Pigmentiphaga aceris: one gene and its partners. The protein of the gene in region 3 interacts with the protein of the main gene of each other region in a pairwise test. Links are inferred from orthologs where the notes say so. Each region holds a gene or a part of one and is shown on either strand. Other genes may lie near its edges. The genes, in order: recO, FXN63_RS26390 and ssb.

The links.
Region 1: the proteins of ssb (region 3) and recO interact in binary tests that used the Escherichia coli proteins (3 or more experiments, as listed by UniProt). The link is inferred for Pigmentiphaga aceris from one-to-one orthologs.
Region 2: the proteins of ssb (region 3) and FXN63_RS26390 interact in binary tests that used the Escherichia coli proteins (3 or more experiments, as listed by UniProt). The link is inferred for Pigmentiphaga aceris from one-to-one orthologs.

Annotation. Positions count from the first base shown.
Region 1 is NZ_CP043046.1:3,386,577-3,397,691, reverse strand. Bases 8,116-11,115 are described here. They hold recO (DNA repair protein RecO), read left to right. Parts: upstream 8,116-9,231; coding sequence 9,232-9,999; downstream 10,000-11,115. Other genes in these bases: acpS (holo-ACP synthase), read left to right, coding at 10,844-11,115; FXN63_RS14660 (pyridoxine 5'-phosphate synthase), read left to right, coding at 9,996-10,751; era (GTPase Era), read left to right, coding at 8,337-9,239; rnc (ribonuclease III), read left to right, coding at 8,116-8,340. Also shown: fabF (beta-ketoacyl-ACP synthase II), read left to right, coding at 1-4; FXN63_RS14710 (protein YgfX), read left to right, coding at 4-510; RNA polymerase sigma factor RpoE, read left to right, coding at 507-1,106; FXN63_RS14700 (sigma-E factor negative regulatory protein), read left to right, coding at 1,238-1,810; FXN63_RS14695 (MucB/RseB C-terminal domain-containing protein), read left to right, coding at 1,849-2,829; FXN63_RS14690 (Do family serine endopeptidase), read left to right, coding at 3,015-4,496; lepA (translation elongation factor 4), read left to right, coding at 4,685-6,478; lepB (signal peptidase I), read left to right, coding at 6,513-7,415; more of rnc, read left to right, coding at 7,513-8,115. UniProt on the Escherichia coli protein: Involved in DNA repair and RecF pathway recombination.
Region 2 is NZ_CP043046.1:6,103,082-6,108,320, forward strand. The notes cover bases 1-2,914. They hold FXN63_RS26390 (primosomal protein N'), read right to left. Parts: upstream 2,557-2,914; coding sequence 445-2,556; downstream 1-444. Other genes in these bases: FXN63_RS26385 (UvrD-helicase domain-containing protein), read right to left, coding at 1-239. Also shown: hemE (uroporphyrinogen decarboxylase), read right to left, coding at 3,009-4,085; FXN63_RS26400 (helix-turn-helix domain-containing protein), read right to left, coding at 4,257-4,958.
Region 3 is NZ_CP043046.1:5,529,326-5,540,409, reverse strand. What follows is about bases 3,832-6,800. They hold ssb (single-stranded DNA-binding protein), read left to right. Parts: upstream 3,832-5,041; coding sequence 5,042-5,560; downstream 5,561-6,800. Other genes in these bases: FXN63_RS23820 (HpcH/HpaI aldolase family protein), read left to right, coding at 6,683-6,800; FXN63_RS23825 (SDR family NAD(P)-dependent oxidoreductase), read left to right, coding at 5,858-6,652; FXN63_RS23835 (MFS transporter), read left to right, coding at 3,832-4,882. In the rest of the region: FXN63_RS23845 (citryl-CoA lyase), read left to right, coding at 1-531; excinuclease ABC subunit UvrA, read right to left, coding at 644-3,487; more of FXN63_RS23835, read left to right, coding at 3,644-3,831; more of FXN63_RS23820, read left to right, coding at 6,801-7,480; FXN63_RS23815 (IclR family transcriptional regulator), read right to left, coding at 7,519-8,289; FXN63_RS23810 (DUF4952 domain-containing protein), read right to left, coding at 8,388-8,972; FXN63_RS23805 (LysR family transcriptional regulator), read right to left, coding at 9,064-9,987; FXN63_RS23800 (alkene reductase), read left to right, coding at 10,084-11,084. UniProt on the Escherichia coli protein: Plays an important role in DNA replication, recombination and repair. Binds to ssDNA and to an array of partner proteins to recruit them to their sites of action during DNA metabolism. Acts as a sliding platform that migrates on DNA via reptation.

The DNA of each region.
Region 1 (11,115 bases), 2.1 Mb from region 3 along the record:
CTGATGGCTGCTCACGCCTCTGCGGCGGGGCTCGCACCTGATGCGGGCTTCGCCGTGTTTACCCGGTTGGTGCCGTCGCGGCGTGCCGCGCGGCTCGACTTGGGTCTGCATGGTGCGATCGTGCTTGCACTCGGCATTGCGGCGGCTGTCTGGCTGCCGCAAGCCAGTGGTGCAATCATGCTGCTGAGTATTGCGGTGGCGCTGGTTTCCTGGCGTCGTCGTGTCCATCGCAGCATGGCGGGATACCGCCACCTACATATTTCAGCAGACGGCGTATGGTCGCTTGCGCCCCTGGCGCGGCTGGACCAGCCAGATCGTCTGCTTCCCGATGTACTGACACGCTCACCACTGGGCTGTGTCAGCGTGCGCGGGCCGTGTTCCGGTCCGGCAACCCAAACCGTCTCTTCGACCAATGTGGTGTTGTGGTCCGACAGTATGTCGGCCGACGCCTGGCGCCGCCTGCAGATATGCGTGGCACGGTCGGCGCAGTTCCACGCGGAGGGCCAATGAGCGAACGCGAAGCGGACGCCATCCTGGTTGAACGCGTACAGCGTGGCGACAAGCATGCTTTCGAGCTGCTGGTGGTCAAGTACCAGCGAAAAATTCTTCGGCTCCTGTCTCGACTGATTCGCGATCCCTCCGAGATCGAGGATGTCGCACAGGAAGCTTTCATCAAGGCTTACCGGGCCTTGCCGCAATTCCGGGGTGAAAGCGCGTTTTACACGTGGCTGTACCGGATCGCGATCAACACGGCGAAGAACCATTTAGTCGCGTCAGGACGCCGTCCGAGCTCTCCATCTGAATTTGAGACCGAGGATGGTGAAACTTTCGACGAAACCGACACCCTAAGTGATAACAACACGCCCGAATCAGTGTTGGCGAGCCGTGAAATTGCGGAAACCGTCAACGCGGCGATCGAAGCTCTGCCCGAAGAGCTGCGCTCGGCGATCGTGTTGCGGGAAATCGAGGGTATGAGTTACGAGGATATTGCCGTCGCCATGGGTTGTCCCATTGGTACCGTGCGATCCCGGATTTTCCGGGCGCGCGAGGCAATCGCGTCGCGACTCAAGCCCTTGCTGGGGAACAACGATGATCGTCGCTGGTAGCGCGCATCGTTGCGGGTTTCGTAGCAAGCCCAATCGGTCCGGGTGCAAGCCCGGTGACGTGCATAGGCACGGCAAGGCATCAGTCAGACCGGCGCAGGCCGGTTTCGGAGGGTAATGACATGCAATCAGGCATGCGTCAACAAAACGGCTCGGTAGTCACGGCAGTTGCCGGTAATCATGGCGAACTCGTCGATTCAGATTCGGATATGGCGTGGTTGTCGGCATTCATGGACGGCGAAACTGGCGACGAGGACTTCTCCGACGCGCTGTCCAAGGCAGACGCCCGAGCAGACTGGGATGTCTATCACCTGATCGGTGATGTGATGCGCTCTCCGGCGCTGGCCCAACCGTTGAATGCCGGTTTTGCCGCCAAGGTATCTGCCACCATTGCCGCCGAGCCCGCCATTGTGGCTGCCCCGCGCCGAAACACGACAACGCGTCGCCGCAAGTTTGTCACCCGCTATGGTTTGCCCGGCTTGGCCGCTGCGGCCGCGGTGGCTTCGGTCACCTGGATGGCGCAGCCTTATTTCCTGCCGGGCGGATCGGGCACCAGCAGCCCGGCCATTGCCAGCAGCGTCGAGGCAGGTCGCCTGCCCGCCGGCGTGCAACTGGCTGACTATCTGGATGCCCATCGTCAATATTCCGGTTTGAATTCCGTACGCCAAGTGTCGGTGAGCGTCGGAACCACCGCAGCCCAGCGTTGAGGGGGCCGGGGATGGCGGTTAGTTCAGGCAACGGGCGTTTGTCCTGGTTGTTGTGCAGTGTGGTTGCAGCAGGCTTTCTGGCGCACGGCAGCGTGGCGTTTGCTACGCCGCCGCAAACCGATGGCAATGATCTGTCGGTGTTGCGCCGTATTCAGGCGGCTGCACAAAAACTTGATTACAGCGGTACCTATACTTATCAGCAGGGCAGCTTCATGCAGTCCTCGCGGCTTACCCATGTGGTCGATGCCACGGGCGAGCATGAGCGGCTGGAAATCCTCGACGGTGTGCCCACGGAATTCATTCGGCACAACGAAGAAGTGCAGTGCCTGATTCCCGACAAGCAATTGATCGTGATCGAGGATCGGCCCACCCGTGAGCGTTTCCCCGGTGTATTGCTGGGATCGGTGGAAGCCCTGGGCGATCGTTATCGCCTGTCGATCAAGCCCGAGCCGCAGCGTGTTGCCGACCGGGATTGTCAGGCCATCAGCCTCACGCCGGTCGACAGCGAACGTTACGGTTATCTGCTCTGTGCCGATGTCGAATCGGGTTTGCTGTTGAAGGCCAAAACGGTGGATGCCAATGGCGAGGTACTTGAACAGCTGGCGTTCACGTCCCTGACGGTGGGTGTTGGGGTTGACCGCAGCAAACTCAAGTCGAAGTGGTCGACCAAGGATTGGACCGTGCAACGCACGAAGGTGACGCCTATCGATCTGGCGTCCATGGGCTGGAACGTAGGTGAAGTGTCGGGCTTTCGCAAGGTGACCGAGGTCAAGCGGTCCATGGGCGAACGTTCGGACGTCAAGCAGTTGGTGATGGCTGACGGCATGGCTGCCATCTCGGTATTCATCGAGCCGGCTACCGATTCGCATCCGCAAGCGTCGGGGTCGATGTCGCGTGGTGCCATCCATGTATTCGGTCGTCGTTATGGCGAATACTGGCTGACGGTACTGGGTGAAGCACCGCCGGAAACCGTGCGCAAGGTCGCCGATTCGATTGTTCACCAACCCGCCTCGAAATAAGCCGGGCAGCCGCAGGTAATGGTTGCGGCACAATGTTTGCAGGTCGGCGCACCGTGTTCGGTTGCGCCGGCCTATGCTTGTTTGAATTTGCAGTGTTGAATTCGCCGTTTTTGAATTCGTTGTCCCTGAATTCGTTGTTTTGAATTCCCAGTTCCCGATTTCTGTTTCTTGACCCGGAGTGTTTCATGCCACAGTCCATGTCGCGGCGCTTTGCGCGTCACAGCATGCTCATGCTGTTTGCCGCGTTTGCCATGCTGATGGGTTCGATTGCACAAGCCCAGACGCGTGGTTTGCCTGACTTTACCGATCTGGTCGATCAGGCCGACCCCGCTGTCGTGAATATCCGTACCAGTGCGAAAATATCCGCACGCGGCCCCGCGCCTGGCGGCCAAGACCCCGCTGAACTGTTCAAATGGTTCTTCGGCCCCGATTTCGAAATGCCCGGTCAGGGCAATGGCCCTGGCACCACGCCGCGTGGTCCTCGTGGTGGCGGCGGTGGTGGTGGCGAAGAACGTGAAGTCCCGCGTGGCGTGGGCTCGGGTTTCTTCATCTCCAATGACGGTTTCATTCTGACCAACCACCACGTGGTGGCAGGTGCCGACGAGATTACGGTCACGCTGACCGATCGCCGTGAGTTCAAGGCCAAGATCATTGGCTCGGACCAACGTACCGACGTGGCGCTGATCAAGATCGAAGCCACGGGCCTGACCCCGCTGCGTATCGGTGATCCAAGCACCTTGCGCAAGGGCGAATGGGTCATGGCCATCGGTTCGCCGTTCGGCCTGGATTCGACCGTCACCGCTGGCATCGTCAGTGCGAAGGGTCGTGACACGGGCGATTATCTGCCGTTCATCCAGACTGACGTAGCCGTCAATCCGGGCAACTCGGGTGGTCCTTTGCTGAACATGCGCGGTGAAGTGATCGGCATCAATTCGCAGATCATCTCGCGCAACGGTGGCTTCATGGGCATCTCGCTGGCGATCCCGATCGACGACGCCATGCGTGTGGTGGAACAACTGCGCGCATCCGGTCGTGTGGTCCGTGGCCGTATCGGCGTGCAGATCGGCGAAGTCACCCGTGACATCGTTGAAGCCTTGGGCCTGAAAACCCAGCAAGGCGCATTGGTTCGTGCCATCGAAAAGGGTAGCCCGGCAGAAAAGGCTGGCATCCAGCCTGGCGACGTGGTTCTGAAGTTTGGCGATCGCACAATCGAGCGTTTGTCCGATCTGCCGCGCGCCGTGGGTGACACCAAGCCGGGCGTCAGCGTGCCGGTGCAGGTGTGGCGTCTGGGTAATTCCCGCACCGTCAACGTGGTGGTTACCGAGCTTCAGGCCGACAAGGATGCCAAGGTGCCCACCCCGGGCAAGGCACCCGACGAGCCCAAGAACCAGATCGACACCTTGGGCTTGGCCGTGATCGAAGTGCCGGCTGCACGTCGCGCTGAACTGAGCATCCAGGGTGGTGTGCAGGTGCAGACCGTGGAAGGCGCAGCGGAACGTGCTGGTATTCGTCCGGGTGATATCGTGATGGCCTTGGGTACCACGGAAATCGTCAACGTCAACCAGTACCGCACGCTGACCGCGAAGCTGGAAAAGGGTAAAACCTACGGCTTGCTGGTGCGCCGCGACGAACTGACCCAATGGGTTACCGTCAAGCTCGCCAAGTAATTTGCGATAGACGTCGGCAAATAAGCAGTAAAGAAGACGCCGCGTGCCGGTAGAAGTAAAATGCGGCACGCGACACGTCTGCCGACCGGGTTGAACCCGGCCGGCAGCACCGAACGGGGGCGCTTGGCGCCCCCTTTTATTTGAAGGATCACCGATCGGTTCTGTTCTGCCGGTCACTACGACATCGCATGCAGCAGATACGCAATTTCTCGATCATCGCCCACATCGACCACGGTAAATCGACCCTGGCCGACCGCATCATCCACCGTTGCGGCGGCTTGTCCGATCGTGAGATGGAGGCCCAAGTCCTCGACTCGATGGATATCGAACGCGAGCGCGGCATCACCATCAAGGCCCAGACTGCCGCGCTGAAGTATGTCGCGCGCGACGGCAAGACGTATGAGCTGAACCTCATCGACACGCCGGGACACGTCGACTTTTCCTACGAGGTCAGCCGCTCGCTGTCCGCGTGTGAGGGGGCCTTGCTGGTGGTGGACGCTTCTCAAGGCGTCGAAGCCCAGACCGTGGCCAACTGTTATACGGCGCTCGACCTCGGCGTTGAGGTCGTGCCGGTGCTGAACAAGATGGATCTGCCCTCGGCCGATCCCGACAACGCGCGCAAGGAAATCGAAGAAGTCATCGGCATCTCCGCTGACGAAGCGATTCTTGCCAGCGCCAAGACCGGCATGGGCATCGACGACATCATCGAAGGTGTCATCGCCCGTATTCCCGCGCCTGTTGGCGATCCGGACGGCCCGCTGCAAGCCCTGATCATCGACTCGTGGTTCGACAACTACGTGGGCGTGGTCATGCTGGTTCGTGTGGTCAACGGCACCTTGCGACCCAAGGAAAAGCTGCTGATGATGGCAACCGGTGCAACCCACCTGTGCGAGCACGTCGGCGTTTTCACGCCGAAGTCTCAGCCGCGCGAATTCCTGACGGCAGGCGGGGTGGGCTTCATCATTGCCGGCATCAAGACGCTGGAAAGCGCGAAGGTCGGCGATACGGTCACGCACGCGGCCAAGCCCGCGCCCGAGGCGCTCGGCGGCTTCAAGGAAGTCAAGCCGCAGGTGTTTGCGGGATTGTTCCCGGTTGAGTCCAGCGACTTCGACGCGCTGCGCGATTCGCTCGAAAAACTGAAGCTCAACGATGCCGCGCTGCAGTACGAGCCTGAAGTGTCGTCCGCACTGGGCTTTGGTTTCCGCTGCGGCTTCCTGGGCCTCTTGCACATGGAAATCGTGCAGGAGCGCCTGGAACGCGAATTCAACATGGACCTGATCACCACGGCACCGTCGGTGGTCTACGAGGTCGTGCAGCGCGACAACAGTGTGATCGAAGTCGCCAGCCCGTCGAAAATGCCTGAAGTCGGCCACATTCTCGAAGTGCGCGAACCGATCGTCACCGTCACTTTGTTCATGCCGCAAGAATATGTGGGCGTGGTCATCACGCTGTGCATCTCCAAACGCGGCAACCAGATGGACATGACCTACCACGGCCGCCAGGTTCACCTGGTCTATGAAATGCCGCTGGCCGAGATCGTGCTGGACTTCTTCGACAAGCTGAAGTCGGTGTCACGCGGTTATGCGTCCATGGACTACGAGTTCCTGGAATACCGTGCCGCTGACGTGGTCAAGGTTGACCTGATGATCAACGGCGACCGCGTCGATGCACTCGCCATGATCGTGCACCGTTCGAACGCGCGTTTCCGTGGCCGTGCGGTGACCGCCAAGATGCGTGAACTGATACCGCGCCAGATGTTCGACATCGCCATTCAAGGCGCAATCGGGGCGGAAATCATCGCCCGCGAGAACGTCAAGGCAATGCGCAAGAACGTGCTGGCCAAGTGCTACGGCGGCGACATCTCGCGCAAGAAGAAGCTGCTTGAAAAGCAGAAGGCCGGCAAGAAGCGCATGAAGAACGTCGGCAACGTGGAAATTCCGCAAGAGGCCTTCCTGGCCATCCTGCAGGTGGAGGACAAGTGATCGCTGCGATGCAAGGTTTGCAAGGGGCACGTGCATGAGTTTGAACTTTGCGTTGATCCTGTTCGTGCTGCTGGTGGTTACCGGCATTGCGTGGGCGCTGGACCGCTGGGTGCTGCAGCCGCAGCGTCGGGCGCGTGCCATTGCGGCGGGCGAACGTTTTGACAATGTCAGCGCACCGAGCATCCGTGCATCGAGCGGTGACGCCGAAGCAGCACGTCTGCGCCAGGAAGCGGTCAGTCAGGCCGCTCGCGCGCCGTGGTGGGTCGAATATTCGGCCAGCTTCTTCCCGGTGATCCTGTTCGTCTTCACCTTGCGTTCGTTCATCGTCGAACCCTTCCGCATTCCGTCGGGTTCGATGATTCCCACGCTGCAGGTTGGCGATCTGATCCTGGTGAACAAGTTCACCTACGGCATTCGCCTGCCCATCCTGAACAACAAGGTCATTCCGTTCAACGATCCCAAGCGTGGCGACGTGGTGGTGTTCCGGTATCCGGTCGACCCGCAAATCGACTACATCAAGCGTGTGGTCGGGCTGCCCGGCGACGAAGTGGCTTACCTGAACAAGCGCCTGACGGTGAACGGCAAGGTGGTACCGACTGCAGCAGCCGGGGATTATTTCGATCCCGACCGCGTGACCTATACGCAGCGTTTCACCGAGACCTTTGATGGTGTCGACCACGACATCCTCAACGATCCCGGCCGTTCCGGCGAGATCGGCATGGTCAGCTCCTTCCCCAATATGAATGCTTGCACGTACAGCAGGGAAGGGGTGCGCTGCACCGTGCCCGCAGGTAACTATTTCATGATGGGCGATAATCGGGACAACAGCCTCGATAGCCGTTATTGGGGCTTCATGCCCGAGGCGAACATCGTGGGCAAAGCATTCTTCGTATGGATGAATTTCAGCGACTTGAAGCGCATCGGACGATTCCATTGATCTGGTTCGTTGCCGCACCGTCCCGATTTCGCCCTGCGATGCGCATCACACGGTTGGCCGCGTGCCAGCCGTGTACCGCCAAGGCGAACGCATGAATTTGAGTTTGAATACGTTAGAAACCAAGCTGGACTACCAGTTTAAGAACGCTGCGTTGCTTGAACAGGCGCTTACGCACCGTAGTCACAGCGCCAAACACAACGAACGCCTGGAATTCCTGGGCGACAGCGTGTTGAATTGCTCAGTCGCCACCTTGTTGTACGAGCGCTTCAGCCGCATCGACGAAGGCGACCTGTCACGGCTGCGTGCCAATCTGGTCAAGCAGGCATCGCTGGCCGAAATCGCGCAGCGCCTGGACTTGTCGCGTTACCTGCGACTGGGCGAGGGCGAACTCAAGAGCGGCGGCTTCCGTCGCCCGTCCATCCTTGCCGATACGGTCGAAGCGATTTTCGGGGCGATTTTCATCGACTCGAATTTCGAGACGGCAGGCAAGGTGATTGCACGTCTGTACCAGCCAGTGATGGAAACCGTCGATCCCAAGACACTTGGTAAAGACGCGAAAACCTTGTTGCAGGAGTACCTGCAAGGGCGCAAGCTCGCATTGCCGATCTACACTGTGGTGGCTACCCACGGTGCGGCGCACAGCCAGGAATTCGAAGTCGAGTGCTCGATTCCGAAGCTTGAAGTGCAGGTGGTGGGCACGGGCGGAAGCCGCCGTGCCGCCGAGCAGGAAGGTGCCAAACGCGCGCTGGAAGCCGCACTTGCCATCAATGCAGTGCCGCCCAAGCGGGCACCGCGCGCCCGCAAGACTGCCCAACTGTCGCTGCCTGTTGCCGTGGTGCAAGCCGCCGGCATGGCACCTGCAGACACGTCCCCCGATTCATCCGCGTCAGGCGTATCGCCTGTCGCCAGTCCGTCAAAGTCATGAGCGATCAAACCGCCCCCCGTCCGTTCCGCTGCGGCTACGTTGCCATCATCGGCCGTCCCAATGTCGGCAAGTCGACATTGTTGAACGCCTTGGTTGGCGCGAAAATCAGCATCGTGTCCCGCAAGGCACAAACCACGCGTCACCGCATCCAGGGTGTACTGACGCGTGATCACGAGCAGTTCGTGTTCATCGACACGCCTGGTTTCCAGACCCGCCACGCCGGCACCATGAACCGCATGATGAATCGTGTGGTCAGCCAGTCGCTGGCCAACGTCGATGTGGTCGTGCAGGTAGTCGAGGCCGGCAAGTGGTCAGAAGGTGATTCCAACCTGCTGCCCATGCTGCCGCCGGCCGCCAAGACCATTCTGGCCGTCAACAAGACCGATCTGCTGAAAGATCGCGATTCGCTGTTCCCTTACGTGCAGAAGATCGTCGCGACGCATCCCTTCGATGCAGTGATTCCCGTCAGCGCGGCCAAGTCGCGCCAGCTGGATCACCTGCTCGACGAGATCGCCAACCGTTTGCCGGAAGGCGAGGCCATGTTCGAGGCCGATACGCTGACCGATCGTCCGGCGCGCTTCATTGCCGCTGAACTGGTGCGCGAAAAGATCTTCCGCCTGGTCGGTGACGAGTTGCCCTACGGCGCAACCGTGGTCATCGAACAATGGGAAGAGTCCGATGGCCATGCCCGCATTGCGGCATGTGTGATCGTGGACCGCGACAGCCACCGCCCGATCCTGATCGGTGCCAACGGCGAGCGCATGAAGCGCATTGCTACTGAAGCGCGCCAGGACATCTCCAAGATGCTCGACAAGCCGGTGCACCTGGAAGTTTATGTGAAGGTGCGTCGCGGTTGGGCTGATCGCGAAAACGCGCTGCGCGATCTGGGTTATGAGTGAAGTAGTGGGAAGGCGTCCGGCTGCTCGCAGCAGTCGGGCACGGCCGTCCCAACGCGTCGATGACGCACCTGCTTTTTTGCTGCACAGCTACGCGTATCGCGAAACCTCGCTGATTGCAGAAGTTTTTTCGCGTGCGCATGGCCGAGTGGCCATGGTGGCTAAAGGGGCCAAGCGGCCGCACTCGGCTTTGCGTTCGGTACTGGCCACGTTCCAGCCGCTGCGCCTGAGCTGGTCGGGCGGCGGCGAGGTCAAGACCCTGGTTCGGGCAGAGTGGGGCGGTGCCCCACAGCGCCTGGTCGGCTCGGCCATGATGTCGGCCTGGTATCTGAACGAGTTGCTGCTGCGCCTGATGGCCCGTGACGATGCGCACGAGGCTATCTACGACACATACATCGAAACCTTGGCGCGTCTGTCGTCCGGCGTTGGCGTGTCTGCTGCCTTGCGCAGTTTCGAGTGGGCCTTGCTGCGCGAGATAGGTTATGGCTTCGATCCGTCGGTGACCGAAAAAGGCGACCCCATCGAGGCGGACCGCTGGTATCGGGTTCAGGTGCAGGGTGGTGTCGAGCACGCCGATGCCAACGACGCCGGCAAGGCTGGCGTGGTGCCCGGAACCACGCTGGTGGCGCTGGTTGCCGACGACTTCGACGACGTACCCGACGAGCCAGCGCTGCGGCGCTTGCTGCGCGAACGTCTCGACTATCATATGAATGGCCGTCCGTTGGCGACGCGCCGTGTGCTTCACGATTTGCAGGACTTATGATCGATCTTGGCGTAAACATCGACCACGTGGCCACCTTGCGTCAGCAACGGCACACGATCTATCCCGACCCCATTCGCGCTGCCTTGCTTGCCGAGGAAGCCGGTGCCGATCTGATCACGCTGCATCTGCGTGAAGATCGCCGCCACATTCAAGACGCGGACGTATTTGCGTTGCGCGGCCAACTGCGCACCCGCATGAATCTTGAGTGCGCCGTTACCGAAGAAATGCTGGCGATTGCCTGCCAGGTGAAGCCGCAGGACGTGTGTCTGGTTCCCGAACGACGTGCGGAATTGACCACTGAAGGTGGCCTGGATGTCGCGGGCCATTTCGACACCGTGTCCAGCGCGGTCAAGCGCTTGCAGGACGCGGGCATTCGGGTGTCTTTGTTCATTGATGCAGACGCGCGCCAGATCGAGGCGGCAGCGCGTGCAGGTGCACCTGTCATCGAATTGCACACCGGTGCGTATGCGGAAGCGCCGGCTGAAGAATTCGATGCGCAACTTGCACGTGTGCGCAATGGTGTCGCCGATGGCCTGCGTGCAGGCTTGATCGTGAACGCCGGCCACGGCCTGCACCTGGGTAACGTCGAGCCGATTGCGGCGCTTGATGGCATCAAGGAGTTGAACATCGGTCACGCCATCGTTGCCGAAGCGGTGTTTGTCGGCTGGACCCAGGCGGTTCGCGAGATGAAGACCAAGATGCTTCAGGCGCGGCTTGCTGCTGTGCGCACGCAGCCGGGCATGGCGAAATGACAGACACGGCTGCTGACGGCAACGCATCCACTGAAGGCAAGCCTGTGACGCTTGCCGTGCAGGCACCGGCTGCATCGGTCTCGCCGAATCCCATGCCAGCGCCTGTCGCGATTGCCGGGATTGGCACTGACCTGCTGCGCATCGATCGCATCGAAGCCGCGTTGGCGCGTCGTGGTGAACGGTTCGCTGCCAAGATCCTCGGGCCTGAAGAACTTGCCAAGTTTCGTGCACGTTCTGCCCGTGATCCGCAGCGGGGGGTGCGCTTTTTGGCGACCCGCTTCGCCGCCAAGGAAGCGTTTTCCAAGGCTATCGGCCTGGGAATGCGCATGCCCATGACGTGGCGACGTGTGCAGACTTTGAACGC
Region 2 (5,239 bases), 570 kb from region 3 along the record:
CTGATGGTCAGTCCCTTGATCAGCTCCTTGCTGGCGATCTTGCGCACCCGCTCGTCCATTTCACGGGCAGCCTTGTTGGTGAAGGTCAGCGCCGCGACGTTGCGTGCGTGATAACCACAGTCACGCACCAGATACGCGATTTTCTGGGTGATCACGCGGGTTTTACCGCTACCGGCACCGGCCAGCACCAGACACGGGCCATCCAGATAGCGCACGCCCTCACGCTGGGCATCGTTCATGCCGGCATCAAGTGGCACGGGGCTGGGGACTGGGGCCGTGCCGTCCGCGCGTGCATCGGCGCGCGCCAACGCGCGCGAGGCGAAGGTGGGGCGTTCATCACTCATTTTGCGGTCCTACCGGTTGCACACCCGATTGCACACTCCCACTCCACCCCCACAGGCGCGAACCCGGACGCTGCTCAGTCATGCACGGCACATTCATGCGTCATATCTCCAACGGATCCACTTCCAGTTGCCAGCGCACCCGCGCCGACCCAGGCAAGTCGGCCAGACACGGGGCCCAGGCGCGCAGGAAGGCCTGCAAAGCCGGGCGGCTATCGCTTTCGACCAGCAACTGCGCGCGCTCCAGGTCGGCCACCTTCACGACCCGCAGCGGCACCGGATCGTAGACCATGACCTGCTCGGCACCCGGCAGATCCGGGCGCGCAGTGGGCAGGTCGCGGGCTTCGGTCAGGAAGGTCACGGCGGTCGCCAGTTCACGCGATTCGGCCGTCAATAGCGCCTGAAATGCGAAAGGCGGCAAACCCGCGCTGCGACGCTCATCCAGCGCGTACGCAGCAAACCCCGCATAGTCGTGGCGCACCAGGGCTTGGTACACCGGCTGTTCGGGGTAGCCCGTCTGAATATATACATCAGCCCCGCTGCCGCGCCGCCCTGCCCGCCCCGCCACCTGCATCAGTTGCGAAAACAGGCGCTCGGGCGCACGGAAATCGTGCGAAAACAACATGGCATCGGCGTTCAGTACCCCGACAAAACCCAGGTTGTGAAAGTCGTGTCCCTTGGCCACCATCTGCGTGCCCACCAGGATATCGACCTCATTGGCATGCACTTGCGCAAACAAAGCCTCGGCGCTTCCTTTGCGCCGGGTGCTGTCGGCGTCGATGCGCGCCAGTCGGGCATTCGGAAAGCGCGCCGCCAGGAATTCTTCCAGCCGCTGCGTGCCCCGCCCCATCGGTTGCAAGTCCTGGTTGCCGCAGTCCGGGCAGGCAGGCGGCACCCGTTCATGTGCACCGCAATGATGGCAGCGCAGCATGTGGCCGCTACGCATGCCCCGATGCAGCACCATGAAGGCCGAACAACGCTTGCAGGTGCTCATCCAGCCGCAGGCTTCACAATTGAGCACCGGCGCGTAACCACGGCGGTTCAGGAAGATCAGCGACTGCTCGCCACGTGCCAGCCGGTCTTCGATTGCCGCCACCAACTGCGGGGACAGCCCTTGTTCCAGCTTCAGACGGCGGGTATCGATCAGGGACACCGTGGGCGGCTCGGCTTCGCTGGCACGTTGCGGCAGCGACAGCTTCACGTAACGGCCAGACTCGGCGTGATGCCAGGTTTCCAGCGACGGCGTGGCCGATCCCAGCACAATGGGCACGTTGCGGTCGCGCGCGCGCCAGATCGCCAGGTCACGCGCCGAATAACGCAGGCCGTCTTGCTGTTTATAGGACGGATCGTGCTCTTCATCGACCACGATCAGGCCCAGCGCGGGCAAAGGCACGAACAAGGCCAGACGCGTACCCACGATCAGGCGAGCCTGCCCGCGCACCGCACGCAGCCAGGCTTCCAGCCGCTCGCCATCGGCCAGCCCGCTGTGCAACACGGCAACCGCGCCTGCCCCCACCGCCTGTTCAAGCCGGCGCGTGAGCACCCCTTCCAGCTGCGGCGTCAGGTTGATTTCCGGCACCAGCAACAGCACTTGCCGGTCGCTGCGCAACACGGCTTCTGCGGCGCGCAAATACACCTCGGTCTTGCCGCTGCCGGTCACGCCGAACAATACAAAGGTCTCGAACCCTGTCGCAGCAGCCAAGGTGTCCACCGCGTGTTGCTGTGCGGGGTTGAGCGTAGGCGCTGCCGCAACCGGGGCGGCATCCCCCGTCTTGCGTTTGGCAGCCCGGGCGTCGATGCGCGCAATCGGGCCGCCCGCCGAGCGGGCACCTTCGTAGGCAGCGGGCTTGCGCAAGGCACCGGGCAAGGCCGGCAGAATCACTTCCCCCAGGGGCCGCTGATAATAATCGGCCGCAAAACGTGCCAATTTCATCCAGTCGGCAGCCAGCGGTGGCATGTCGTCCAACACGGCATCAATCGCGCGGACCTGGGCGGGCGGGTACGTGGGCGCAAGCGGCGTGTCGGCCACCACCCCCACCATGCGACGCGGCCCGAAGCGCACGATTACCCGCGTGCCGATGGCAACAGGCCGATCGGCACGGTAGTCGAACAGACCCGGCAAGGGCACGTCCAACGCGACGCTCAACCAATGGGTGTCGGCTGATGCACCCGTACTGACAGCCGCGATATCGTCGCGCTGCCCGGGCACAACCATGCCCCCGCGCGAGGCCTCAGGTGCCGCGCTGTCGTCATCGAGCGGGAGATCAGGCAGCGCCATACGGGTCCATCGAACTTAAAGTGAATCCTTGAAGTTTGCCGTAAGCGCAGGCGCGGGCTGCGGATTTCAAGGTTTCCCACAGAACCTGTGGACAACTTTGGGGACAACGCAGAAAAAAACCGCTTGAGTGCCGCTTGCATGTACAGAAGCGTGGTAAGGCACTTAAATCGAGTTTTTTATGTTCCCTTATAAATCAAGGACTTAATGCGTTTTCTCAGGCGCTGCCTGGGACAGCGCTGACTTGACAGGCAGGAAAAGCCGACATGTGTATAAGTACCGTTTACCGGTACGCTGACTTGCGGGTACTTATGGGTACTCGCACAGAAGTGCCCACTCACACCGCTGGACGGCGGCAGTGGTGGGTGTCCCGACTCGGGACACCCTGCAGACTATTGATGCCAGCGACGGCTGTGCGAATGTACGGTTTCCACCAACTCGACCACTGCTTCGGGCGGCGTGAATTGTGAAATCCCGTGACCGAGATTGAAGACGTGCCCTGCGCCCGGGCCAACTTGCCCAAAGCTGTCGAGCACCTTGATGGCTTCGCGGGCAATGTTGCCCGGGCCGCCGAACAAGGCCATCGGGTCCAGATTGCCTTGCAAGGCCACCCGGTCACCGACGCGCTTGCGTGCGGCACCCAGATTGACCGTCCAGTCAACGCCGACCGCATCGCAGCCCAGATCGGCAATCGATTCCAGCCACAGCCCGCCGCCCTTGGTGAACACCACCACCGGCACCTTGCGGCCGTCACGTTCACGCGTCAGGCGCGACACGACCTGCTGGGTGTATGCCAGCGAAAACGCCTTGAAAGCATCATCGGCCAGCACACCACCCCAGCTGTCGAACAGCATGACAGCTTGCGCGCCCGCTTCGATCTGGGCATTCAGATATTGCGCCACCGCTTCGGCATTGATCGCCAGAATACGGTGCAGCAGATCCGGGCGCTGGTAGAGCATGGTTTTCACGGTACGGTAGTCAGACGACCCTGCACCCTCAACCATGTAACAGGCGAGCGTCCACGGGCTGCCGGAAAAACCGATCAAGGGCACACGGCCGTTGAGCGCACCGCGAATCTGGCGCACGGCATTGAACACGTAATCGAGCGAAGCCATGTCCGGCACCGCCAGCGCATTCACGGCTGCCTCGTCGCGAATCGGACGTGCAAAGCGCGGACCTTCACCAGCGGCGAAGTCCAGGCCCAGACCCATTGCGTCCGGCACCGTCAAGATGTCAGAGAACAGGATCGACGCGTCGAGCGGGAAACGCTCAAGCGGCTGCAAGGTCACTTCGGTCGCGTAATCGGGATTCTTGGCCAGCGACAGGAAAGAACCGGCGCGTGCGCGGGTGGCGTTGTACTCGGGCAGGTAGCGTCCGGCCTGACGCATCAACCAGATCGGCGTGTACTCGGTAGGCTGGCGAAGCAGCGCGCGCAGGAAGACGTCGTTCTGAAGAGGCGTGGCAGACACTGGGCAAGGCCTTGAAGGTAGCGCGGAACCCGCAATTCTAACCTGTGCGGCAGACCCGACCAATGATTTGGGACAACAGTGGGCCATGAACCACCCGTCGTCCCGCTTCCGCCCGATCAATTGTCTGCCTGACCTGCTGTGTCGATCTTTGCCGCAATCAAACTGGGGCATTCAGCTCGCGCTGCGAAACGGCTCGGCGGCGATTTCGTGTTTGCGCATCAGTTGCCAGAACGCACGGCGGTTCTTGTCGGCGGCACGTGCTGCCTTCGAGATGTTGCCCTGATGGTGCCGCAACATGTTCTTCAGATAACGACGCTCGAACTCGGTGACGATGCGCGCCTTGGCGGCCCGGAAAGGCTCGTCAGCGGTCAGACGCGAGCGCAGCGGCGGGGCTTCGGTTTCTTCGACACTGACCGTGCTTGCCTCAATAGGCGCTGCGCTCGGTGCCGCTGCACGCGACCACGTGCACTGCCGCAGGCGCACCTTCAAGTCGTCTGCAGTGGCCGGGTCACGCAAAAAGTCGCGCATGCCCAGCCCCAGCAAGTCTTGCAGGCCAGCCGCCTGAAGATCGCGAGCCAGTCCCAGAATGGGAGTGTTCAAGGTACCCAGGGCATTGGCAAGCGCCAGCCTGGTCCACCCCAGCGTCAGCGGCGTGACGGGCATCAGGCAGACGTCGAAACGGCGCAATGCCAGCGCTGCGTCGCGCAGACTCCCGGCGCTTGCCCGCCCCAGTCCGCCGTAACGTGCGTCACCCAGATCCACCATGTGCAAGGTAATACCGCCCAGCTGTCCCGCGTGCATGTCGATGAAGCTGCGCATCCAGCTTTCCTGGCCAGGCAACACCAGCACTGCACAATCAACTGACTCTCTCATACCCCAAAACCTGTAACAAGTAAGTAACACCTGAAGGCTACTTGGGCGTAAAAGTGCTTTCCATTCGCATTTCACACAACGTAAAAATGCCTAGTCCAAATAGATGATTCACAGGGACAAAGCAGGTCTGCGCCGGTCGACCGACAGCAAGATGCAGGCAACTTTCAGCGACAGCGGTCTACACGTAATCAACGGCAAAACTTCTGAATGTGATCACCTAGATAAATCGATCACAAAATACGAAGCTTTTTTGCCCATTGGGGTCGGCTGCACGTTGGCTC
Region 3 (11,084 bases):
AATGTGCTGGGCGATGTGCATGGCGGTGCTGGCGAGCAGGCCGTGGACATGTATCTCGACATCGCCGCCCGTCACGAAGCGGGCGCGTCCTTGGAAGACGCCGTAAGTGGTGGTCTGGACCGGGCAATCGAGCAATACGGAAAATTCGTTGCGGGTTTCGGGCACCGTTTCCACCCCGTGGACCCACGCGCGCCCAGGTTGTTGGAACTGGTCGACGAGGCTGCCAAGGAAGGCATCGTCAGCGGCCGCTTTGCGGCCATCGGGCGAGGTGTTGAAGCGGAACTCGCTGCGCGCAAGGACGGCCGGCGCATTCCCATGAACATCGACGGGGCAACTGCCGTCATCTATGCCGAGCTGGGTTTTCCTGCACCGTTGGCGCGGGGGCTGTTCTGCCTGTCGCGTTCGGTGGGCATTCTGGCGCATGGCTGGGAACAGACGGGACAGGGCGGCCGCAACAAGGGGCCGATTCCGCGTGAATACCTCTGGACCTATGACGGTCCGGCCGCGCGTGAGGTGCCCACGCGCGTCTAGGGCACTTCATCAGTTTTATCAGTTTCACCACGGAAAAACGGCCGACAAACCATGCTTTGTCGGCCGTCATCAGTTTGCTGTGCCACAGGCGAGCACACCGAGCACACATTATTTACTGACGAATTTTCATTACCTGCGCCAGATATTTGCCGGTGTGACTGTCAGTCGACCCAGCGATATCTTCAGGCGTGCCCTGAGCCACCACGCGGCCACCGCCATCGCCGCCTTCCGGGCCCATGTCGACCACCCAGTCTGCGGTCTTGATCACATCCAGATTGTGTTCGATCACCACCACCGTATTGCCGGCTTCCACCAACTGGTTGATGACCTTCAGCAGCAAGGCAATGTCATGGAAGTGCAAACCGGTGGTCGGTTCATCCAGGATGTACAAGGTGCGCCCGGTATCGCGCTTGGACAATTCCAGCGACAGCTTCACCCGCTGCGCCTCGCCGCCCGACAGCGTGGTGGCGCTTTGGCCCAGGCGGATATAACCCAAACCCACATCGGCCAGCGTCTGCAGCTTGCGGGCAATCGTGGGCACGGCGTCGAAATAGGTCAGCGCCTGCTCGACGGTCAGGTCGAGCACCTCGCTGATGCTGCGGCCGCGATAGCGGATTTCCAGCGTTTCGCGGTTGTAGCGGCTGCCGTGGCACACGTCGCAAGGCACGTAGATGTCGGGCAGGAAGTGCATTTCCACCTTCACCACGCCATCGCCCTGGCAGGACTCGCAACGACCGCCCTTCACGTTGAAGCTGAAGCGGCCGGGGTCGTAGCCACGCGCACGCGATTCCGGCACGCCCGCGAACAGTTCGCGGATCGGCGTGAACATGCCGGTATAAGTGGCCGGATTGCTGCGCGGTGTACGGCCGATGGGCGACTGATCGACGCTGATGATCTTGTCGAACTGATCCAGCCCTTCAATGCTTTCGTAGGGCGCCGGCTCGGCCTGGCTGTTGTACAGGTGGCGCGACACCACATTGACCAAGGTGTCGTTGATCATGGTGGACTTGCCGGAACCCGACACGCCACTGATACACACCAGGCGACCCAGCGGAATGCGCAGATCGGCCGACTTCAGGTTATTGCCGGTACAGCCGTTCAAGGCCAGCCAGCCCAGTTCTTCCTGGTCTTTCACCGGGCGGCGATTGGGCACCGCAATGGACAGCACGCCATTCAAATAGCGGCCGGTCAGCGATTCCGGGTTATCAAGAATCTGCGCGGGTGTGCCTTCTGCCACGATGCGGCCACCGTGTTCGCCCGCGCCCGGTCCCATGTCCACCACCCAGTCGGCGGCGCGGATCATGTCTTCGTCGTGTTCGACCACAATCACGCTGTTGCCCAGGTTGCGCAGGTGGCGCAGCGTTTCGATCAGACGATCGTTGTCGCGCTGGTGCAGACCGATGGACGGCTCGTCCAGCACATACATCACGCCGGTCAGGCCGGAACCGATCTGGCTGGCCAGCCGAATGCGCTGCGCCTCACCACCGGAAATGGTGTCGGCACTGCGATCCAGTGACAGATAGCTCAGGCCCACGTTATTCAGGAAGGACAGGCGCGAGATGATTTCGCGCACGATGCGGTCGGCAATTTCCTTCTTCGCACCGTGCAGTTCCAGCGTTTCGAACCAGCGCAGGCACTCGGCCAACTGCATGGCTTCCACTTCAAAAATCGCCTGCTTGGCCGCATCTTCGCCCACGAACACATTGCGTGCTTCGGCCCGCAGACGTGAACCGCCGCAGTCGGGGCAGGTCTTCACGTTGCGATACTTGCCCAGCTCTTCGCGCACCGTGGCTGACTCGGTTTCCTTCCAGCGGCGTTCCAGATTGGGAATCACACCTTCAAAGGTGTGCACCTTCACACTGGCTTTGCCCTTCTCGTTCAAGTACGTGAACGGGATTTCCTCTTCGCCCGAGCCGAACAACACCCGTTCCTGCGTGGTCGGGTCCAGTTCCTCGAAGGGGGTGTCGATCTCGAAGTCGTAATACGCCGCCAGATTGGTCAGCAACTGGTGATAGAACGGGTTGCGACGGTCCCAGCCCTTGATGGCACCGCTGCCAAGGCTCAGTTCCGGGAAAGCCACCACGCGCTTCGGGTCGAAGAAGCCCACATGGCCAATACCGTCGCAAGACGGGCAGGCACCCACCGGGTTGTTGAAGCTGAACAGGCGCGGTTCGAGTTCCGGCAGGCTGTAACTGCAAATCGGACAGGCGTAGCGATTGGAGAACAGCTGCTCGTGGCCGCTATCCATATCCAGCGCAATAGCGCGGCCGTCTGCCAGCGTGATCGCAGTCTCGAAACTTTCGGCCAGACGCTGCTTCGATTCAGGTTTGACACGCAGGCGGTCGATCACCACGTCGATGTCGTGTTTTTCGGTCTTTTTCAGTTCCGGCAGCGATTCCACTTCCAGAATTTGCCCATCGACACGGAAACGCACATACCCCTGCGCCTGCAAGCGGGCGAAATCGTCTTCGAAGCTGCCTTTGCGGTCGCGCGCGATCGGCGCAAGAATCATCAGCCGCGTATCGGCGGCCATGGCCATTGCGTTGTCCACCATCTGGCTGACGCTTTGCGCTCGTAGCGGAACGTGATGATCCGGGCAAAAAGGCGTGCCGACGCGTGCAAACAACAGTCGCAGGTAATCGTGGATCTCGGTCACCGTGCCCACAGTCGAGCGCGGGTTATGGCCGGCAGCCTTCTGCTCGATCGAGATCGCAGGCGACAGCCCCTCGATCAGATCGACCTCGGGCTTGTCCATCAGCTGCAGGAACTGGCGCGCGTACGCAGACAGACTTTCCACGTATCTGCGCTGCCCTTCGGCATACAGCGTATCGAACGCGAGCGAGGATTTTCCCGAGCCGGATAGCCCCGTCATCACCACAAGCTGGTGGCGAGGCAGCTCGAGCGAGATGTTCTTGAGATTGTGGGTGCGAGCACCCCGGATACGAATGACATCCATCGACGCAGATAGCCCCTGCCGTACGGCTGGGCTTTTCCAAAGGGCAACTTGGTACTATATCGCGCTGCCGCATCCCGCCGCCATCTTTCCCAGGTCGTCGGGTTGGCAAGGCCTTGTTTGTCCCCGTCGCGCCACGCGTCCCCCTTTTCTGTTGCCATGTCCTCCAAGAGTTCCCTCAGCATGACCGCCGTCGAGCGCCGTGCCAGCATCGCGTTGGCAAGCCTCTTTGCGCTAAGAATGCTTGGCCTGTTCATGTTGCTGCCGGTGTTCGCCGTCGCCGCGCGCGGGCTGCCGGGCGGCGACGATCCGTCGCGGGTGGGTCTGGCGCTGGGCATGTATGGCCTGACACAAGCCTTCATGCAGATTCCCTTCGGCATCGCGTCCGACCGTTGGGGCCGTCGCCCCGTGGTGGTTGCGGGCCTGGTGTTGTTTATTGTCGGCAGTGTGATCTGCGCACTGTCCACCGACCTGTTCTGGATCACCGTCGGTCGCGCCATCCAGGGCAGCGGCGCAATTTCCGCAGCTGTTACAGCGTGGCTGGCCGATTCCACCCGTGACAGCGTCCGCACCCGGGCCATGGCCATGGTGGGTGCCTCCATCGGTATGACCTTCGCGGTGTCCCTGGTGCTGGCCCCGTTGCTGATCGGCGTGGGCGGCCTGGCGGGCCTGTTCTGGACCATCGGTTGCCTGGGGCTGGCGGCATTGGCAGTGGCGATGTGGGTGGTACCTACCGCACCCCCCGTGCCGAAACCACAGGTAAAAGTCCCCGTGCGGCGCGTCATCACCCACCCCGACCTGCTGCGCCTGAACCTGGGTGTGTTTACCTTGCACCTGATCCAGATCGCCATGTTCGTGGTCGTGCCGGCTGCCTTCATTCAGACCGGCGGCCTGAGCACGGCAGAACTGTGGAAGGTCTACCTGCCGATCGTGCTGGCGTCCTTTGTGGTCATGGTGCCCATGATCATTCTGGCCGAGCGGCGCGGCGCGCATCGCGGCATATTGCGCGGCGCAGTCGCCTGCCTGGTGGTGGTCTGCCTGGCCCTGACCTGGGCCCAGCAGCAGTTCGTGCCGCTGGTGATCGCCATGGTCGCGTTCTTCACCGTATTCAATGTGCTGGAAGCCATGCAGCCGTCTCTGGTGTCGCGGGTTGCCCCGCCCGCCTACAAAGGACTGGCGCTGGGCTTCTACAACACCAGCCAGGCGGTCGGCCTGTTTGCCGGGGGCGGCCTGGGCGGCTGGCTGGCCGCAAACGTCGGCCCGTCGGCAGTATTCGAAGTCGCCGCAGCAATGGCCTTGCTGTGGTTGGTAGTGGCATGGCGCATGACGCCGCCCGCGCTGGCGCAGGCAGCAGTTGCACCCGTCGACACCACCGAGACCATCAGGCCTGTTCCGTAACAGCATTCAGTCACCGACTGGGACAAACTTGCCCAAAGGTGCCTTGCTTGTTACGGCCGATCGCGTTTACATCATCTCAACTCGCGCCGGCACCCATGCCGAGCGCAGCGAACGCCCCCGCCAAGGCAGTTTGCACCAACAATCAACTGGAGAATGGCAATGGCATCCGTCAATAAAGTCATCATCGTCGGCAACCTGGGCCGTGATCCCGAAGTGCGCTATACGCCCGACGGCGCAGCGATCTGCAACGTGTCGATTGCGACCACGTCGAACTGGAAAGACAAGAACACCGGCGAGAAGAAAGAAGAAACCGAATGGCACCGTGTGGTCTTCTACAACCGCCTGGCCGAAATCGCCGGTGAATACCTGAAGAAAGGCCGCTCGGTCTACGTCGAAGGCCGCCTGAAGACCCGCAAGTGGCAAGACAAGGATACCGGTGCCGATCGTTTCAGCACTGACATCGTGGCTGACCAGATGCAAATGCTGGGCGGCCGTGAAGGCGGTGGCATGGGTGGTGGCGGCGGTGACGGTGGCTACGACGAGATGTCGCAAGCTGCGCCGCAGCAGCGTAGCGCCCCGCGCCCGAGCGCACCGCGTCAGGCACCGCAAGGTCGTTCCGCACCGGCTCCGTCGGCTGCGCCGAACTTTGCGGATATGGATGACGATATTCCGTTCTAAAGACCGTCTTTTCCTGACTGATTAACAAAAGGCCCGCAGCCTGATAGCTGCGGGCCTTTTGCATTGGTGGCGGTTTTTCCAAGCTTGCTGCCAACCCTCCGTCGCGCCAGGAAACTCTCCTGAGGACCAACCCCAGGTCCATGGTTCACATAGCAAATCGAATTAAGCAGTGCTTTAGGAAATTGGCAATTTTCCGCCCTCAACGGCACCCATACTGCGCGCACTGATTCACATTGCAGACCCCGCCTCAGGCATCGGCTGCTGTCTGCTTCCACCCCTGCCAACCGACACGCGCATATGAACCTCCAACAAACTCCCCGGGTAGCGTTGATCACCGGTGCCGCAAGTGGCATTGGTCGATGCGTTGCCGAAAAGATGGCCTTGACGCTCGGTGCTCGCATCTACGTCGTGGACAGAAACGCAGACGCCGCAGCAGCGGTAGCTGACGCGATCAACGCGGCTGGCGGTCATGCCAAGGCATGTGTCGTGGACCTTGCCGATAGCGCAGGGCTGCCCGACGCCTTGCATGCGCTGACAGCGGCTTTCGGGCCGCCGGACATTGTCGTGAACAGCGCGGGCGTTGCCGACATGGCCCCGGCCGGGGAATGCCCACCGGCCCAGTGGCAGAAAACGATGGCCATCAATGTGACGGCACCGATGCTCGCCATGCAGTTTGCGCTGCCGCACATGCGCAAGACAGGCTGGGGCCGGATCGTGAACATCGCATCGACAAGCGGGTTGCGCGCCGGCACGGGTCGGATGGCCTATGGCACCTCCAAGGCCGCGCTGATCGCCATGACAAAGCAATTCGCCATCGAAGAGGCGCAGTGGGGAATCACCGTCAATGCAATCGCACCCGGCCCGGTGGACACGCCGATGGTGCAGGCGCTGCATAGCGATTCGACCCGCGCCAGGTACGCCACCTTGGTTCCTATGCGCCGTTATGGCAAACCCGACGAGATCGCCAGCGGCGTGCTCTATCTCGCGTCGGATGACGCCAGTTATGTCACGGGGCAGACGCTGGCGATCGACGGTGGTTTCACCGCCGCAGGGGTTTTGGTGCCCGACCTGTTCGACAAGCCAGCAGCCTGATATCGCGACTCTTAACCCAAAGGACAGCACATGAACGTCTCTGATCTTTCCCAGAATCCCCTGCGCAAGAAATTTGCGCGCGGTGACACCACGTACGGCCTGTGGGTGACCCTTGAAAGCCCCACGATCACGGAGATCGCCGCCGCCATGGGCGCGGACTGGATCTGCGTGGATCTGGAGCACGGCGCGCTGGATTATTCAGACGTCCTGAACCATCTGCGTGCCGCGAAGGGCACGGACTTGGCCGTGCTTGCCCGGGTTCCGGCAAGCCGCGTGGACACGATCAAGAAGTGCCTCGACATCGGTGTGCATGGTGTCGTTCTGCCGCTGATCAACAACGCTGAAGAGCTGCATGAAGCCTTCAGCCACGCCCGGTATCCCACCGTTGGAAAGCGCGGCTTAGGGGGCGAGCGAGCAGTTCAATGGGGCTTGCGCGTCCAAGAATATATTCAGCGCGCGAATGAAGATGCGCTGGTCATTCCCGTGATCGAGACCAAGGCGGCGAGCGAGGATATCGAGCGCATTCTCGATGTTCCCGGCCTCGAAACCATCTTCTTCGGGCCAGCCGACCTGTCGTCGAGCATGGGCTACCTTGGCGAATGGGAAGGGCCGGGTGTGGCCGAAGACATTCTTCGGATTCAGCAGTCGGCAGCAACGCGCGGCATTGTGTCCGGTGTCATCGGCATGAACCCCGAGGACATGAAGAACAGGAGGGAGCAGGGCTTCAAGATGATCGGCCTGGGGTCGGACGGCGGCATGATCGTCAAGCAGTTCAAGCAGCTCTTCGGCACGCTCAAGGGCGAGACCTACGACCATAACTGGTTCTGAGCGCGGGCCACGCCGCACACCTCCGTGGCAGGGTCAGGTTAAGAAACCTGATCCTTGATCGCCGCAGCGATCTCCAGCAGGCGACTGCCGAGGATGGCGCGTCGCGGAAGAGACAGCCGCTTCTCTGCCGCCGCAATGCTTATCGCGACCAAGGGCTGGTTGGGCAGTGCCAGAGCAACGCCCAACCCGCCGCTTTGTGGCGTAACCAGCCCGCTGTTGAAGCAATAGCCCGTCGTTCTGGCTTCTTCCACCAATTTCCAGATTTCGACGTCCGTTGCCGCAGGCCAGTGCGCTGCGCGGCGATCGCAACTGTCTTTCAGGACGGTCGTGATTTCTGCATCCGGCAAGGCCGACAGTATCGCTGCACTGCCGGCACCGACACCAAGCGGAAACCGATCGCCGGGTTTCATCTGCTGCGTATGCAGTTCGACGACACCGAGTTCTTGAGACAGACAGATCGCCTCATGCGCATGTCGGACAGAAAAGAAGACCGTGTCGCCTGACTCCAGCGACAGCTTGCGCAAAGCCGGTCGCGCCAGCCGTTGCAAGTCATACGCGTGTTCCGCCGCCAGTCCTGCCGCAAACGTTTCGGGCCCGAGGCTGTAACGCCCCGATGCGGGGTCCCGGGATACGAAGCCTTCATCGACCAAGGCTTGCGTCAATCGGATCACAGTCGCTTTGTTCAGGTCCAAGCGTTGGACGAGTTCGCTCATGCGCAGACTGTCGGGACTCTTGCGAATCAGGAGCCGCAAGATGCTGAGGCCGCGTCTTAAGGTCTGCGCCCGGTCGCGGCGCTCGTACGGGTCCATGTTGTGTTTATTCATATCGATTTTGAATGGTCATGCTGCAGCGTGTATCGCGTCGTCAAGCACATTGGCTTGCTAGCCTGACTGCAGCGAAATCGCGTTCAGGGATCTCCTGTGAAGAAGGTGGCTTCGATATGGAAGAACTTTATTTCTGACCACGATTCCCGTCTGTTGATCAGCGTTTCTTCAGACCCCATGCCAAGCATGTAGCCAAGATTCGTCTTCTTATCGCGATAAAAATAGGGCGTTGAATCCCAACCGCAGCAGATGAACTTGAGTGTTGGTAAGCCGAAACTTTGCGTCATATACCGCTCGGCTTTCAGCGCATCTTTGCCCTTTACTTGGTAGCGAGCAACGAAAGGTTTTCCCTGTCTGTCGTTGGCTTGAACGCATTCGACAAGTTCCACGAAGTCAGGCTTGTCGCTGAGCGTCGCCAGGAAATCCTCGCAGCGTGCTTCCGCCTTTGCACCGCCAGCAGAGACACACAACACTGCGAAGAAAAGTCCTAGCGTAAGTCTTTTCATGTACGGCTCCACAACCAAGCTGCTCACATCAGTTCCTTTATCTTCCATACGCGTGTCAATCGAGTGGTTGTGAATACTGTTCCACTGCGCTCGCTCGTATCCGCTGAACGTAACGGGGTTGCCGGGCGTTTCGATGCGCTTTGGCACAAGCTCGGACGCCATGCCGTAACGCCGCACAACAGAGGGCGGTTGAACGTCGGCGCGGCCTGTTCTCATCGTGTGTTGCACAACGCCGCCTTCAGTCCGAATTTGCCTACGGCACAAAGCCCGAGTCGGGGCCAGAAGCCAGCTTTTGAAGCATGTCGATGACGGCACGCACCTTGGGCTGAAGATAGTGCGACTTGGGCCACACCACATGGATAGGCATCTCACCGCCCGCATAGTCCTCAAGCAGCGGTACCAGGGTGCCATGGTTCAAGTCATCGCCCACCAGCCAGGTTGGCATCTGCATGATGCCGCAGCCTGCCAGACCGGCGGCCAGCATGGCTTCACCGTCGCTGAACTCATGACGGACATGAATTTCCTGCTGCATCAGCGCACCTTCCGAGGTGCGCAGCAGCCACGTCTGCTTTTGCTGGCGGCGCGATCCAATGATGCAATCTCGTTGCCGCAGCTCATCTGGAGTACGCACAGTTCCATGTCGCGCCAGATAGGAAGGCGCAGCGCAAATCACCAGGCGTTGGGTGCCGAGCCGCTTGGCCACCAGGTTGCCGTCATCGGCCAGCTCGCCAATCCGAACGGATAAATCGTATCCCTCCTGAACCAAGTCCACCGTGCGTTCAGTGAAGGAGACCGTCAGGTCTAGCTTGTCGAATCGGGCAGCCATTTCCAGCAAGCCTTGCAAGATGTGCCGGCGACCAAAGGCACCCGGCAGTCCGATGTGTATGCGTCCTTGCGGCACCCAGTTGTCAGGCGCAAGGCCAGTCTCCGCTGCCTCCAATTCTTCGATGGCGCGCGTGCAGGCGGCCAGATATGACGCTCCCTCTGGCGTCAGGGTCAGCCTGCGGGTCGTTCGGTGCAGCAGCTTCAGTCCGATCCGTTCTTCCAGGCGGGTCACGCTCTTGGTCACGCCAGACGGCGTCATGCCCAATGTTTGCGCTGCTGCTGTGAAGCCGCCCGCCTTGGCCGTCGCAACAAACGCCTCAACACCCGCAAAACGGTCAATAGGATGATCCATTTGTTCCTGTGGGTCTTAAATGTTCGGAATCTAACCTGGATTATCTATCTTTGAAAAGATAATAAAGTCACAGTCATCGATTAGACAAGGATGACGATGCGCATACTTTTCACTCCCCACGATATGGCAGGCCAGCACTTACGCAACCGCGTCGTGATGGCACCCATGACCCGCTCGCGCGTCGCTGACGGCGTGCCGGATGTGTTGACGGAACGCTATTACCGCCAGCGCGCTTCGGCTGGGCTGATCATCACTGAAGGCATCAACGTCTCACAACAAGGGACCGGTTACCTGTTCACGCCGGGTTTATATACCGACGAGCACAGTGCAGCCTGGGGCAGGGTCACCGACGCGGTCCATGCAGACGGCGGACGCATTTTTGCCCAGCTGTGGCACGTCGGCCATAACTCCCATGTGTCCTTGCAAAAAGATGGTGCGGCCCCTGTGTCCTCGGTGGCGCGTCGTCCCCATAACGTAAATGCCTATGCTTGGGCTGCGCCTGGTGTGCCCGGCAATATCGCCACCAGCGAACCACGTGCGCTCAGCGCTGACGAAGTACAGGCGACCATCGGCGATTTTGTGGCGGCGGGTCGGCGTGCCATCCAGGCCGGTTTCGATGGTGTCGAGGTTCATGGTGCCAATGGCTATCTGTTCGAGCAGTTCATCAACGGTGAACTGAATACCCGACAGGACCGCTACGGCGGCAGTATCGATAACCGCTTGCGCCTGTTGTTGGAAACCGTTGACGGGCTGAGCACGGCGATTGGCAGCCAGCATGTTGGTGTGCGCATTTCTCCCTTCGGTCGTCTTTATGACATGCACCCGTACGACGATGAAAAACAGACATGGCTGACACTGGCCGCTGAGCTTGGTCGTCGCAATCTGGCGTATGTGCATCTGAGCGATCAGCGCACCATCGGTGCCGATTGCGAGACCGCGTTCTTCACGGATTTTCGCAAGGCATATCCCGGTACGCTGATCGTGGCGGGTGGTTTCGACCAGGACAGTGCCAACGCCGCCTTGAAGGCTGGCAAAGCGGACTTGATCGGTTTCGGTCAGCCCTTCATCGCCAATCCAGACCTGGTGGAGCGCATGGC